DNA from 2 places in the Streptomyces sp. NPDC048442 genome. Region 2 is predicted to be linked to the other one. Evidence: riboswitches for the same ligand, from Rfam matches in the RefSeq annotation. Region 2 holds a riboswitch; the other holds the start of a gene.
What was found. Region 2 has a riboswitch for glycine ahead of gcvT (glycine cleavage system aminomethyltransferase GcvT). Riboswitches for the same ligand answer to the same signal wherever they lie in the genome.
Positions count from the first base shown of each region.

Region 1 (7,469 bases), on a different contig from region 2:
GCACCAGCCCGTAGTAGAAGGCCGCGTTCGCGATCACGTCGGTCACGGTCGGCCCCGCCGGCAGCACCCGGTTCTCCACCCTCAGGTGCGGCACACCGTCGGCGATCCCGTACACCGGCCGGTTCCACCGGTACACGGTCCCGTTGTGCAGCACCAGCTCCTTGAGCTGGGGCACCCCGCCCTCGTCCAGCACCCGCAGCGGCTCCTCCTCGTCGCAGATGGGCAGCAGCGCGGGGAAGTAGCGCAGGTTCTCCTCAAACAGCTCGTAGGCCGAGTCCACCCACTTCTCCCCGAACCAGGTCCGCGGTCGCACCCCCTGCGCGATCAGCTCCGGCGGCCGGGTGTCCGTCGCCTGCAGGAACAGCGGCGGCCTCGACTCCCGCCACAGCTCGCGCCCGAACAGGAACGGCGCGTTGGCCCCCACCGCGATCTGCACCCCGGCGACGGCCTGCGCCGCGTTCCACACGTCGGCGAAGCGACCCGGTGTCACCTGGAGGTGCAACTGCACGGACGTGCAGGCCGATTCGGGCACGATCGACTCGGAGTTGCAGACCAGACGCTCGACACCCTCGATGTCGAGCCGGAAGGGCTCGCCCCTGGCCGTCACGATCTGCTCGTTCAGCAGCTCGTAGCGGTCCACGTCCGAGAGGTTCGCGTGGACCAGGTCGCCCTGCCCCAGCGTGGGCAGGATGCCGATCATCACGATTCCCGCGTCGACCTCGGCGGCCTTCCGGTGGGCATAGCCAAGACCGGTGCGCAGTTCCTCCGCCAATTGATCGAGAACGCGACCGCCCAACCGGTGCGGAACAATGTTCACCTCCAGGTTGAACATCCCGAGCTCGGTCTGGAAATCCCGGCTCGCAATGCGCTCCAGCACCTCCGCATTCATCATCTTCGGCATCCCGTCGGCCCCCGCGAGATTCAGCTCGATCTCCAGCCCCATGAGATTCTTCGGCCGGTCGAACTTCTTCTCCTCCAGGAGCCTCCCGAGCCCCGCCAGACACTCGTGGAGCTTGTGCCGGTACTTCTGCCGGTCGACCAGATCGAATCCGTCTGCCACGACCTTCTCACCCATCGAAGCGTCCTTCCTCAGCCGGGGCAGCCCGCGGCAACGACCGCTGCGTCCTGTGGTTCACGGTCGATGATGCCCCGGCGGACTGATCCATAACGCCCCGCGCGCGACCGGTACGCAGTACTCTCGATGCGAATTCCGGCAGGCACATTCCGCGGGCATGGCGCAGAGCGCAGTTACCAGCTTCACCGAAGTGGTCAAAAACGCCGACGAGTATCGGCCGACCACCCTTGTGGTAAATGCCCTGGAAGGACCCTGCATTCCGGCCCCGAACCGGGATTTTTCCCTCACGCAATGCCCTTCCCGCAAGGCCGAATACCGCCTTGCGGGCCATACCCGCGACGACTAGCCGAAACATCGCGTGAACACGTGTCGTATAAACTCCGCGAACGAGGCGGAGAGTTGACGCCAGGCCATTGCCCACGGCCCCCTCCCGCCCCGCACCGCTGACAGCGCCGTCCGCACCGCCCAGGCTTCACCATGTCTCCCAGAGCGAGAGGCGACCCACCATGCCGCTGCACGTACCCCCGGCTCCCGCGCCCGCCCTGCGCAGCGTTCTCGCGGCACTCGGCTCCCCCACAGCCGTCACCGAGGCCCGCACCCCGGCCCTCCGTTCCCTCCAGGGGCCGTTCACTCCCGAACTCCCGCTCCCCGTCCACGTCCTGGACCAGATCACCGGAGGCGCCAGGCCGGCCCGCACCCGCCTCACCGGATGGCGGTTCCTGATCCGCAACGGCGACCGGGCGGTGGCCGCGGCCGACACCGTACTCACCCCCGACGGCTGGACCTTCTCGCACTTCTTCGAGGGCCCCTATCTGAGCTCCACCGAGCGCGCACTGCGCCAGGCCGAGGGCATGGCAGCCGCCTACCAACCCCGCCTGCTGTCCATTCCCGCCCTGTACATGCTGACCCTCTGGCTGCACGGCGACCCCACCGCCGACGCCTCCACCGGCTCGCCCGCCCCGTCCGACATCCTGGTGCCGCTGGCCCCCGCCCCGCCCGGCATCGCTCCGCACCACCCCTGCAAGGTCGCCGACCTGCTGCCCGTCCTCGCCCTGCGGCTGAACCCGGTCCCGTCGGCCCCCCTCCTCGGCCAGCCCGCCTGACCGTCCCCATGCACGGCGCCCCGCCCCTCCAGGCCCGGAGGCGCGGGGCGCTGCCTTGCCCCCGTATGACCCATCCGGACTAGCCCGCCCGGGTCACCCCGAACCACCCGAAAAGAGGGGCCAGTTGAGCTGAACCGTCCGCACGGGTGATGCGTCCTCAATCAGTGAGAAGAGCTGCCGTGAAATCCCTGCGGATCGACGCCCGTGGGGCAACACTGGGACCGGACCAACTGATACGGGGGGCGGCCATGAACACCGATTCAAGCCGCAGGAACACCTTCACCACCACCACGCAGCGAAAGAACCCTTCCATGTGCCAGCACCAGCCGTCCTGCCCGACCGCCGAATCAGCCGACCGGGAGGCCGCCCGTCCGACGGCGAACCACCCGGAGCAGGGCTGGAGCCTGCTGTGCAACGGCGTCCTCCTCTTCGAGGACACCGGCGAACTGCTGCCGAACGGGCAGATCATCGCACCGCACCGCCCGCTGGACGTGGCCACCGCTGCCTAGGCAATCCGCGCAGGGGCTTATCGCAGCCGCCACACGCACCACGCAGCAGGACGTACGACAAAGGGGCCGGCCCGGAGCATCCACTCCGAACCGGCCCCCACTCATGTCAACCCACCGACGGCGCCCGTCAGTTGTCGTACTCGTCCATCGGCGGGCACGAGCACACCAGGTTGCGGTCGCCGAACGCACCGTCGATCCGGCGCACCGGCGGCCAGTACTTGTCGGCCGCCGAGACCCCGGCCGGGAAGACGGCCTCCTCGCGGCTGTACGCGTGCGTCCACTCGCCACCGAGCGCGGCAGCGGTGTGCGGGGCGTTCGCGAGGGGATTGTCGTCGGCCGGCCATGCGCCCGCCGCGACCTTCTCGATCTCGCCACGGATGGCGATCATCGTGTCGCAGAACCGGTCCAGCTCGAAGAGGTTCTCGCTCTCCGTCGGCTCGATCATCAGCGTCCCGGCGACCGGGAACGACATGGTCGGCGCGTGGAAGCCGTAGTCGATGAGGCGCTTGGCGATGTCGTCGACGCTGACGCCCGTCGCCTTCGACAGCGGGCGCAGGTCCACGATGCACTCGTGCGCGACGAGGCCGTTCGGACCGGTGTAGAGCACCGGGTAGTGCGGCTCAAGACGCTTCGCGATGTAGTTCGCGGCGAGCACGGCCACCTGGGTGGCCCGCTTCAGGCCCTCGCCGCCCATGAGCCGTACGTACGCCCACGAGATCGGCAGGATGCCGGCCGAACCCCACGGTGCGGCAGAGATCGGACCGACGCCCGTCTCAGGGCCCGCCGCCGGCTGGAGCGGGTGGTTGGGGAGGTACGGCGCGAGGTGCGCGCGCACACCGACCGGGCCGACGCCGGGACCGCCGCCGCCGTGCGGGATGCAGAAGGTCTTGTGCAGGTTCAGGTGGCTGACGTCGCCGCCGAACTTGCCGGGCTTGGCGAGGCCCACCAGCGCGTTGAGGTTGGCACCGTCGACGTACACCTGGCCGCCGGCCTCGTGCACGGTCGCGCAGATGTCGGCGACGTGCTCCTCGAAGACGCCGTGCGTGGACGGGTAGGTGATCATCAGCACCGACAGCTCGTCCCGGTACTGCTCGATCTTGGCCCGCAGGTCCTCTACGTCTACCTCGCCGTCGTCCGCGGTCTTCACCACGACGACCTTCATGCCGGCCATGACCGCGCTCGCGGCGTTCGTACCGTGCGCGGAGGACGGAATCAGGCACACGGTGCGCTGCTCGTCGCCGTTCGCCCGGTGGTACGCCCGTACGGCGAGCAGTCCGGCCAGCTCGCCCTGCGAACCGGCGTTGGGCTGGATGGACACCGCGTCGTACCCGGTGACCTCGGCGAGGCGCTCCTCCAGCTCACGGATGAGCGTCAGGTAACCGGCGGCCTGCTCGATGGGCGCGAAGGGGTGGATCGCACCGAACTCGGGCCAGGTCACCGGCTCCATCTCGGTCGTCGCGTTCAGCTTCATGGTGCAGGAGCCGAGCGGGATCATGCCGCGGTCCAGCGCGTAGTCACGGTCGGCGAGCTTGCGCAGGTAGCGCAGCATGGCCGTCTCGGAGCGGTGCTGGTGGAAGACCGGGTGGGCCAGGAACTCGTCGGCCCGCAGCAGCGCGTCGGGCAGCGCCTCAGCGACGGCCGTGTCCAGCGCCTCGATGTCGCCCTCGACGCCGAACGCGGCCCAGACCGCGGTGACTTGGGCCCGCGCGGTGGTCTCGTCGCACGCCACGGACACCAGGTCGGCGTCGACCAGACGCACATTGACCCCGTGATCACGGGCGGCGGCGACGACCTCGGCGGCCTTGCCCGGCACCCGTACGGTCAGCGTGTCGAAGTACTCGCCGTGCACGACCTCGACGCCGCCGGCGCGCAGCCCCTCGGCGAGGATCGACGCGTAGCGGTGGGTCCGGCGCGCGATCCCCTTGAGCCCGTCCGGGCCGTGGTAGACGGCGTACATCCCCGCCATCACCGCCAGCAGCACCTGCGCCGTACAGATGTTGCTGGTCGCCTTCTCGCGGCGGATGTGCTGCTCACGCGTCTGGAGCGCCAGCCGGTATGCCTTGTTGCCGTCCGCGTCCACGGACACACCCACGAGCCGCCCCGGCAGGCTGCGCGCGAACTTCTCGCGTACGGCCATGAACCCGGCATGCGGACCGCCGAAGCCCATCGGCACACCGAACCGCTGCGTCGTACCGACGGCGATGTCGGCACCCAGCTCGCCCGGCGAGGTCAGCAGCGTCAGCGCCAGCAGATCCGCGGCAACGGTGACGATGGCGCCCAGCTCGTGCGCCTGCTCGATGACCGGCTTGATGTCCCGTACGACACCGGAGGCGCCCGGGTACTGCAGCAGCACACCGAACACACCGCGCTCGGCGACCTCGGCCGGAATCCCTGCCGCCAGGTCGGCGACGACGACCTCGACACCGGTGGGCTCGGCGCGCGTCTGAATCACGGCAATGGTCTGCGGAAGCGTTTCCTCATCGACGAGGAACACTCCCTTCTTGACCTTGCCCACCCGCCGCGCGAGCGACATGGCCTCGGCGGCGGCAGTGCCCTCGTCGAGCAGCGAGGCGCCGGACGTCGGCAGCCCGGTCAGCTCGGCGACCATCGTCTGGAAGTTGAGCAGCGCTTCGAGGCGCCCCTGCGAAATCTCCGGCTGGTAGGGCGTGTAGGCCGTGTACCAGGCCGGGTTCTCCATCACGTTCCGCAGGATGACGGGCGGGGTGAACGTCCCGTAATACCCGAGCCCGATCATCGGGGCCAGCACCTGGTTGCGGTCGGCGAGCGTACGCAGCTCGGCCAGCACCTCGGCCTCGGTGCGCGCGTCCGGCAGGTTCAGCGCCTCGGCGTTCTTGATGGCGTCCGGCACCGCGGCAGCAGTCAGCTCGTCGAGCGACCCGTAACCGACCTGCGCGAGCATCTTGGCCTGCGCTTCGTCATCAGGTCCGATGTGGCGCTGCTCAAAGGGGATTCCACGCTCAAGCTCTGCGAGCGCAATACGACGGTTGGCGGTCATCTGCGGAAGGCCTCCTGGTCTGACACGACCTGCGAGGGGCACCACGGCACGGGTACCCGGACGGCCTCCCCCTCTGTCATCTCAACCTGAGAGCTTCACCGGAACACCGCGTACGGAGCTCCGACTTTCACCGTCGGTGAGGAAGGGTCACGCACCGGCCTGCGCCGTGCCCGCCACCCGCCCTGCTTTCCAGAGTGACCTCGTCCGTGCGGTACAGGGGCCTGAGAGATTCCGGGGAGGAGTTGCTCCTTCGGCGCCTCCGAAATCCACCTCGGAGGACTCTCCCGCGCGGGGTCAGCAGCCACGGCCAGCCTACCAGCGCACTCCCGCCTCAATCCCTCGAGTGGCCAGGCTCTCAATTCTGCTCTTTCGTATGTTTTACGGGGTTCACACAGCAGTTGCGACCAGTTGAAGGGACCGACCGTGCAGACCGACATCGATCCGCGCAGCCTGATCGGCCGCAAAGCATTCGACCGCAACGGCACCAAGATCGGAACGGTGGACGAGGTCTACCTGGACGACGCCACGGGCATCCCGGAGTGGGCAGCCGTCCGCACCGGCCTCTTCTCCCGCGACGCCTTCGTCCCCCTGGAACCCAGCAGCCTCGTCGACAACGCCCTCCGCATCCCCTTCGAAAAGTCCCTGATCAAAGACGCCCCTGACTTCGGCGTGGGCCGCCACCTCTCCCCCGAACAAGAACTCCAGCTCTACCACCACTACGGCCTGGACTCCGCACCCCCGACCACCCCCGACCAGGACTTCGGCACCCTGACCAACGGAGAAACCTAACCCCCACCCCACCCCGGTCCCCCGCTACCCCCACACCCGCCCCACCCCACGGACCACCACGCCCCCAAACACACCCCCACCTGCACACCGTGCACACCCGCACCCTGCTCAACGACAAACACACCTCACCCGCACCAACAGCCACTCAGCCACAAACCACCACCCCACCGGCACCACCCCACCCATCCATGCCACCACCCCGACCGGCCCCGCCCCGCCCTGCCCAGCGATGCCGCCTCCCTACTGGCACGCCCCACCCAGCCTTGCCCCCCACCGACACCGCCCCGTCCAGCCATGCCACCACCCCACCGGCACCACCCCATCCAGCCATGCCACCGCCCCGACCGGCCCCGCCCCGCCCTGCCCAGCGATGCCGCCTCCCTACTGGCACGCCCCACCCAGCCTTGCCATCCCCCCACCGGCACCGCCCCATCCTGCCGCGCCCTCGGCCGGCGCGACCCCACCCAGCCGCACCTCCACCCCGACCGGCCCCGCCCCACCCAGCGATGCCACCGCCCCGACCGGCCCCGCCCCGCCCAGCCATGCCATCCCCCCCACCGACACCGCCCCATCCAGCCGCGCCCTCGGCCGACGCGACCCCACCCAGCCGCACCACCACCCCACCGGCACCACCCCACCCAGCCATGCCGCCGCCCCACCAGGGAAAGGCCCCAGACCCCTGTCCCGCCCCTAAACCCCCACGTCCTCCCCCGGCACCCCCACCAACGGCAACGGCTCCGCCGCTTCCAGCTCCGGATCGTCCACCCGGAAAGTCCTCACCCGTCCCGGCGCCGGCGACCCCGGCTCCTCGAACCGCACCGTCACCCGCCCCACCCCGCTCCCCTGCACCCACCCCGCGCCGTACTCCGCATGCCGCACGTCGTGCCCCGCATGCCACCGCCGCGCAGAAACCGGCTCACCCCCGCCACCCCCGGCCCCAGCTCCACGCCCAGCCCCGGCTGCCTCGTCCGCCCCGC
Region 1 is NZ_JBEZKB010000035.1:75,937-83,405, forward strand. Features, by position in the region: gene AB0D18_RS35845 (glutamate--cysteine ligase) at 1-1,075, opposite strand, end outside; gene AB0D18_RS35850 (hypothetical protein) at 1,233-1,421, shown strand; gene AB0D18_RS35855 (hypothetical protein) at 1,582-2,178, shown strand; gene AB0D18_RS35860 (DUF5999 family protein) at 2,490-2,687, shown strand; gene gcvP (aminomethyl-transferring glycine dehydrogenase) at 2,815-5,703, opposite strand; glycine riboswitch at 5,903-6,000, opposite strand; gene AB0D18_RS35870 (PRC-barrel domain-containing protein) at 6,127-6,492, shown strand; gene AB0D18_RS35875 (DNA polymerase IV) at 7,183-7,469, opposite strand, start outside.
Region 1: another riboswitch for glycine. It lies ahead of gcvP (aminomethyl-transferring glycine dehydrogenase); the one in region 2 lies ahead of gcvT (glycine cleavage system aminomethyltransferase GcvT).

Region 2 (7,469 bases):
CGTCGGCGTTCGGCACGAAGTTCATGTAGAAGTGCAGGACGGCGGGGATGATGCCGGCCGCGCCGTTGGTGGGGGCGGTGACCACTCGGCCGCCGGCGGCGTTCTCCTCGTTGACGGCCATCGCGTAGAGGGTGACCCACTCCATGGCGTGTGCCTTGGGGTCGCCGTCGGCGCGCAGCTGGCGGGCCGAATTGGCGGCGCGGCGGCGGACCTTGAGGCCGCCGGGGAGGATGCCCTCGCGGGACATGCCGCGCGAGACGCAGGCCTGCATGACGCGCCAGATTTCGAGGAGGCCCTCGCGGATTTCCTCTTCGGTGCGCCAGGACTTCTCGTTCTCCAGCATGAGGGAGGAGATGGAGAGGCCGGTTTCGCGGGCGAGGCGCAGCAGTTCGTCGCCGGTGCGGAAGGGGTACTTGAGGGCCGTGTCGTCGGGGACGATCGGGTTCTCGCCCGCCACCGCGTCCTCGTCGACGACGAAGCCGCCGCCCACGGAGTAGTAGGTCTTCTCCAGGAGGGGCGCGCCCTGGGCGTCGTACGCGAAGAGGGTCATTCCGTTCGCGTGGTAGGGGAGGGAGCGGCGGCGGTGGAGGATGAGCTGGTTGGGTTCGTCGAAGTCGATCTCGTGGGCGGAGCCGATCTCCGTGCCCAGCAGGCGCAGGCGCCGGGTGGCGCGTATGCGCTCGACCTCGGCGTCGGCGGTCTCGACGTTGACGGTGCGCGGCGAGTGGCCCTCCAGGCCGAGCAGGACGGCCTTCGGGGTGCCGTGGCCGTGGCCGGTGGCGCCGAGCGAGCCGAAGAGCTCCGCCCGTACGGAAGTGGTCTGGGCGAGCAGGCCGTCCTTCTTGAGGCGTCCCACGAACATCCGGGCGGCCCGCATCGGGCCCACCGTGTGGGAGCTGGACGGGCCGATGCCGATCGAGAACAGGTCGAAGACCGAGATGGCCACAGCAAAAACTCCTCAGAAGGGTGGCGGACGCCGTTGTCCGTCGGGCAGAACAAGTGCGACAGATCAGGTGCGGGGGTGCCTCCTGCCGCGGGCCAGGTGAAAAAGAGGCCCGGGGCACGGGGCGGGGCACCGCACTCACTGTCCAGTGTGCGCGATGCCCCGTTTTTACGTATTGCTGGATTTGGAACTGCAGGTGAAGCCTACGGAACTACTTCAGTCCGGGGTAAAGCGGGTGCTTGTCGGCGAGCGCCGAGACGCGGGCCGACAGGTCCTTGACGTCGTACGAGGGCTTCAGGGCCTCCGCGATGATGTCGGCGACCTCGGTGAAGTCCTCGGCCTGGAAGCCACGGGTGGCCAGGGCCGGGGTGCCGATGCGGAGACCGGAGGTCACCATCGGCGGGCGCGGGTCGTTCGGGATGGCGTTGCGGTTGACCGTGATGCCGACCTCGTGGAGGCGGTCCTCGGCCTGCTGGCCGTCCAGCTCCGAGTTGCGCAGGTCGACGAGGACCAGGTGGACGTCCGTACCGCCGGAGAGGACGGAGACGCCGTGCTCGGTGACGTCGGACTGCACCAGGCGCTCGGCGAGGATGCGGGCGCCGTCCAGGGTGCGCTGCTGGCGCTCCTTGAACTCCTCGGAGGCCGCGACCTTGAAGGAGACGGCCTTGGCCGCGATGACGTGCTCCAGCGGGCCGCCCTGCTGACCGGGGAAGACCGCGGAGTTGATCTTCTTGGCCAGTTCGGCCGTGGAGAGGATCACGCCGCCGCGGGGGCCGCCGAGGGTCTTGTGCGTGGTGGTGGTGACCACGTGGGCGTGCGGGACCGGGTTGGGGTGCAGCCCGGCCGCGACGAGGCCCGCGAAGTGCGCCATGTCGACCATGAGGTACGCGCCGACCTCGTCCGCGATCTTGCGGAAGGCGGCGAAGTCCAGCTGGCGCGGGTAGGCGGACCAGCCGGCCACGATCAGCTTCGGCTGGGTCTCCCTGGCGAGGCGGGCGACCTCTTCCATGTCCACGACGCCGGTCTCGTCGACGTGGTACGGGACCACGTGGTAGAGCCTGCCGGAGAAGTTGATCTTCATGCCGTGGGTCAGGTGACCGCCGTGGGCCAGGCTGAGACCCATGATCGTGTCGCCCGGCTTGATCAGCGCGTGCATCGCCGCGGCGTTGGCCTGCGCGCCCGAGTGCGGCTGGACGTTCGCGTGCTCGGCACCGAACAGCGCCTTGATGCGGTCGATCGCGATCTGCTCGACGACATCGACGTGCTCGCAGCCGCCGTAGTAGCGGCGGCCCGGGTAGCCCTCGGCGTACTTGTTGGTGAGGACCGAGCCCTGGGCCTCCATGACCGCGACCGGAGCGAAGTTCTCCGAGGCGATCATTTCGAGGGTGGACTGCTGGCGGTGGAGCTCGGCGTCGACGGCTGCGGCGACGTCCGGGTCCAGCTCGTGGAGGGAGGAGTTGAGAAGCGACATCAGGCGAGTCCCTAGGGGGTTCAGGCGTTGTCAGTTGCCGGAGAGCGCGGAGTACTCGTCGGCGGAGAGCAGGTCGGCCGGCTCCTCCGTGACGCGCACCTTGAACAGCCAGCCGCCCTCGAAGGGGGCGGAGTTCACCAGCGAGGGGTCGTCCACGACGTCCTGGTTGGCCGCGACGACCTCACCGGTCACCGGGGAGTACAGGTCGCTGACGGACTTGGTCGACTCCAGCTCGCCACAGGTCTCGCCCGCGGTCACCGTGTCGCCGACCTCGGGGAGCTGGGCGTAGACGACGTCACCGAGCGCGTTGGCCGCGTACTCGGTGATGCCGACCGTCGCCACGTTCTCGGACGTCGCGAGCCACTCGTGCTCCTTGCTGTACCGCAGCTGCTGGGGGTTGCTCATGACTGAATTCTCCTGGATGCGGGGGAGTGCTGATGAACCGGGTCTTGAGAGGTGAGACAGAGGTACGCCGCCAAGCTTGCGGCGTTCGTCACTTCTGGCGCTTGTAGAACGGCAGGGCGACGACCTCGTACGGCTCGTGGCTGCCGCGGATGTCGACACCGACGCCCGCCGTGCCGGGGGCCGCGAAGGCCGCGTCGACGTACGCCATCGCGATCGGCTTGCCGAGCGTGGGGGAGGGTGCACCCGAGGTGACCTCGCCGACGACCTGACCGTCGACGACGACCTCGTAGCCGGAGCGCGGGACGCGGCGGCCCTCGGCGATCAGGCCGACGAGCTTGCGCGGCGGGGCGCTCTCGGCGCGTGCGGCGGCCGCCTCCAGGGACGTACGACCGACGAAGTCTGCTTCGTGGGAGGACTTCTCGAACTTGACGACCCTCCCGAGGCCGGCGTCGAAGGGGGTGAGCTTCGTCGTCAGCTCGTTGCCGTACAGCGGCATGCCCGCCTCCAGGCGCAGCGTGTCGCGGCAGGACAGGCCGCACGGGATGAGGCCGACGCCCGCGCCCGCCTCGGTCAGCGCCTGCCAGAGCTGCTCCGCGTGCTGCGGCTCGACGAACAGCTCGAAGCCGTCCTCGCCGGTGTAGCCGGTACGGGCGATCAGCGCCGGGACTCCGGCGACGGTGCCGGGCAGGCCCGCGTAGTACTTGAGGCCGTCCAGGTCGGCGTCCGTGACGGACTTGAGGATGCCGGGGGACTCGGGGCCCTGCACGGCGATCAGGGCGTACGCGTCGCGGTCGTCCCGTACGACGGCGTCGAAGCCCTCGGCGCGGGCGAGCAGTGCGTCCAGGACGACCTGGGCGTTGCCTGCGTTGGCGACCACCATGTACTCGGTTTCGGCGAGGCGGTAGACGATCAGGTCGTCGACGATGCCGCCGTCCTCCTGGCAGATCATCGTGTACCTGGCGCGGCCGAGGCCGACGGTGCCGATGTTGCCGACGAGGGCGAAGTTGAGGAGGTCGACGGCCTGCGGGCCGCTCACCGTGATCTCGCCCATGTGGGAGAGGTCGAAGAGCCCCGCCCTGGTGCGTACGGCGTTGTGCTCGTCGCGCTCCGACGCGTACCGCAGCGGCATGTCCCAGCCCGCGAAGTCGGTCATGGTCGCGCCGAGCGAGCGATGCAGGGCATCGAGGGCGGTCAGACGGGGTGCGTTGCTCATGACGAAAGACTCCCAGGGCATGACGACGGGGACTGTCCTCCCCATCTGTCATCGGAACCTGAGAGGTTCGCCGGGGCAACTGCGACCGGCTTGCACCTTGGGTGGGACCACCATCCGTGACGGGTGGTGATCCGCTTTTCAGATCTGCCTCGCCCGCGCGGTACGGGGCCTGAGAGATTCAAGGGAGGAGCTTGCTCCTTCGGCGTCCGGGACACTGCTGCCCCGGACTCTCCCGCGCGGATTCATGCGGCCGTTGTGAAGTTTGGGTGTGCGCAGGGGGTGCCTGGCGCGGACATCATTGCACGCCCCCTCCGGTCGGCAAATCGCTTGTCCCGCATTACCTTCTCTTTACACTTCTTGGGCAAGGGTGAGTCGTACCCACAGGGGGAGGGGTGAGGACGTTGCAGCAGTCCAGTGCATGTGCCGCTACGGCAGGCGTGGGGGCGAAGCCAGGCGTGAGGGCGGTGAGGCCCGTGCCGGTGCCGGTCGTGCGCGATCTGCGGGAGCGGGCGGGGCGGAGCCCGCGTCTGCTGATGTTCGCCGCGGGAGATGTGGTGGTGGTGTCCGGGTTGCCGGGCAGCGGGAAGTCCACCCTGATCCGCAGGGCGGTGGCGGGGGTCCGCACGATCGACTCGCAGGACGTGCGCGAGCGGTGGGAGCGGAGAATGCCGCGCGCACTGCCGTACGCCCTCTACCGCCCGCTGGTGCGGATCGCCCACTACGCCGGGCTGCGGCGGGCGCTGCGCTCGGGCGAGAGCGTGGTCGTGCACGACTGCGGTACGCAGGCGTGGGTGCGGCGCTGGCTGGCGCGCGAGGCGCGCAGGCGCGGGCGCGGGCTGCGGCTGGTGCTGCTCGACGTGACGCCGGAGGTGGCCAGGGACGGCCAGCGCGAGCGCGGACGCGGAGTCTCCGGTTACGCCTTCGCACGGCACCGGCGGGCCGTCGGCACGCTGGTCCGCGAGGCGGAGGGCGAGCGGCTGCCCGCCGGGTGCGCCTCGGCGGTGCTCCTGGACCGGGAGGCGGCCGGGGTGCTGCGGGAGATCGGCTTCGAGGCGGGCTGATCCGCGCCGGCCGGGTGTGCGGGCCCTCGCTGCCCGGGAAGCGGCCCGGCGATAGGGTCGTTGCGCAGGGTGGGAGCAGCGAGAAGGAGCGGGGTCCGTGGACATTCCGGAGACGACGGGGCAGTACGACGCGGAAGGCGTGGGCCCGGTCGCGGGCCAGGGCTCCGGCCACGGCGCGGGGCAGGGGCTGGGGCACGGTGCGGGCCAGGGGTTGGGTCACGGGCCGGGCCAGGGGCTGGGTCACGGTGCGGGCCAGGAGCTGGGGCACGGCGTAGGCCAGGAGCTCGGTCGCGGCGCGGGCCAGGAGCTGGGTCACGGCGGCGGCCAGGAGTTGGGTCACGGTGCCGGTCAGGAGCTGGGCCACGGCGCGGGCCAGGAGCTTGGTCTCGGGGCCGGGGCCGGGTGGCCGGGGAATGAGCTCGAAGAGGTGCTGGCCGCTTCCCTCGGCAGTCCCGGCACGGGCGCCCGCCTCGTCGAGACGATCGGCCGCAGCCCCCTGTGGATCCCGCTTCCGAACGGCGGCAGCCCCGGCCAGGGGCCGCTCGACCTGCCCACCACGGAGATCGACGGCCAGGCGTACGTCCCCGTCTTCAGCTCCGAGCAGCAGTTCCTGCAGTGCGTGGGCAGCCACATGTCCTTCGCCGTCGCGCCCGCCGTGGAGTTCGCCCGCGGGCTGCCGCCGCAGCTGGGCATCGTCGTGAACCCGGGCGGCAACGTCGGCGCACCGCTGCCGCCGCCCGCCGTCGCCGAGCTGTGCCGCACCGGCCGCTCCCCGCTGGACGGGCCCGCGAGCGGCGGTCGGGTGCGGCTGTTCGAGCCGGACTGGCAGGAGGAGCCGGTCGACTTCCTCGCCGCCGCCGCGGGCGAGTTCCAGCAGAGCGGCGTGGTCGTCACCGCCCGCCGTGCGCTGGCCAGCATCGAGGGCGACGACCCGGTGCTGTTCGTCGGCGTACAGCTGTCGTCGTGGGAGGGCGCGGACCGCAACGCGCCGATGGACGCGCTCGGCCGGGCGCTCGGCCGCGAGTCGGTTCCGTGGCCGGTGCACCTGCTGCTGCTCGACATGGCGCAGCAGGACCCCGTGGCCGACTGGATGCTGGAGCGCGTACGGCCCTTCTACCAACGCGAACACTGAGATCCGCCCACGGGAACCACGGGAACCACAGGGGCACCCGGGATCCGGCCACGGGAACACGGAACCCCGGTCCTTCGGGGAGACTGTCGAAACCGACACCGACGCGGTGTCACCAGTGCCGCTTAAGCTGGTTGGATGACCTCGCCACACGGGGGCGGATTGGTCGACTCGGTGGACTCGGTGGATCGAAGAGGGGCGGGACCCAGGGTGAGCGCGTCAGGCACCGCGGCGGCCGGACAGGTCGAGCACATGCTGCGCCAGGTGACGCCCGGACGGTTCGACGCGTACGAGGCACTGCTGCACGCCCTCGCGGACGGCCGGCTGTGGATGCTGCTGTGGCACGGCACCGCCGGATCCCCCGACGCCCAGTACGGGAACATGGAGGTCGACGGCTTCGGCTACGCGCCGTGCGTGACCTCCGCGCAGGAGCTCGCCGCGAGCGGCTGGAACCGGGCGTACGAAGTGGGCACCGGCGTCGACCTGGCCCGCGCCCTCTACCCCGACCGCTGGGGCATCTGGCTGAACCCGCACGCCCCGGGCGGCGGCGTCGGCATCCCCTGGCTCGATCTGCGGCGCATCGCCACAGGTCTGGGCCGGATGCCCGCGGGCCCGCTGCGGATGTCCGAACCGGCGCTGGAAATTCCGCAGTTCTACGCCCAGCTGTCCCAGAACGCCCATCGCACCCCGGCCGTCCGCGCGCTCAGCCGTGCCTGGGTGCAGCCGGCGCTGGGCGCTCCGTACCTCGCCATCGGTCTCGACCTGTACGACACCAGCCGGCAGTCGGTCGAGGCGGTGCGGGCGATGATGCAGCAGTCCATCGGTGTCGTCCCCGACGGGCTGCCGGTGTCCACGGTCGCGATGACCGACGAGCACGACCCGGTCGGCATGTGGCTGCGCGCCAATGCCCGCCCGTTCTACGACCGCGATGCGCACGCGCCCGCACCGACCGGTGCGCCGGGATACGGCTACCCCCCGTCACGCGCGTACTGACACGCCTGCCCGCACTCACACACCTGCCCACACCGACGCGCCCGCGCGCCCGCGCAGGTGCACCCGAGCGTGCATCGGCAGGCCTGCCTCGCGCTGAGCAAATGCCTCTCTCCGGCACAATTCCCCTGTCTGCGTGCCGAGTTCGCGGGGTATGAGCGGGCCGTGCGGGTCTCGGTAAGGGTATGTCCCAATTTAGAGGCTATGAAGGCCAGTTGGGGCGTACTGCTGGACCTTGCTCCCCATTGCCCCCTGTT
Region 2 is NZ_JBEZKB010000007.1:1,025-8,493, forward strand. Features, by position in the region: gene AB0D18_RS12805 (L-serine ammonia-lyase) at 1-946, opposite strand, end outside; gene glyA (serine hydroxymethyltransferase) at 1,155-2,414, opposite strand; gene gcvH (glycine cleavage system protein GcvH) at 2,445-2,819, opposite strand; gene gcvT (glycine cleavage system aminomethyltransferase GcvT) at 2,908-4,032, opposite strand; glycine riboswitch at 4,181-4,277, opposite strand; gene AB0D18_RS12825 (AAA family ATPase) at 4,566-5,093, shown strand; gene AB0D18_RS12830 (enhanced serine sensitivity protein SseB) at 5,449-6,225, shown strand; gene AB0D18_RS12835 (enhanced serine sensitivity protein SseB C-terminal domain-containing protein) at 6,433-7,215, shown strand.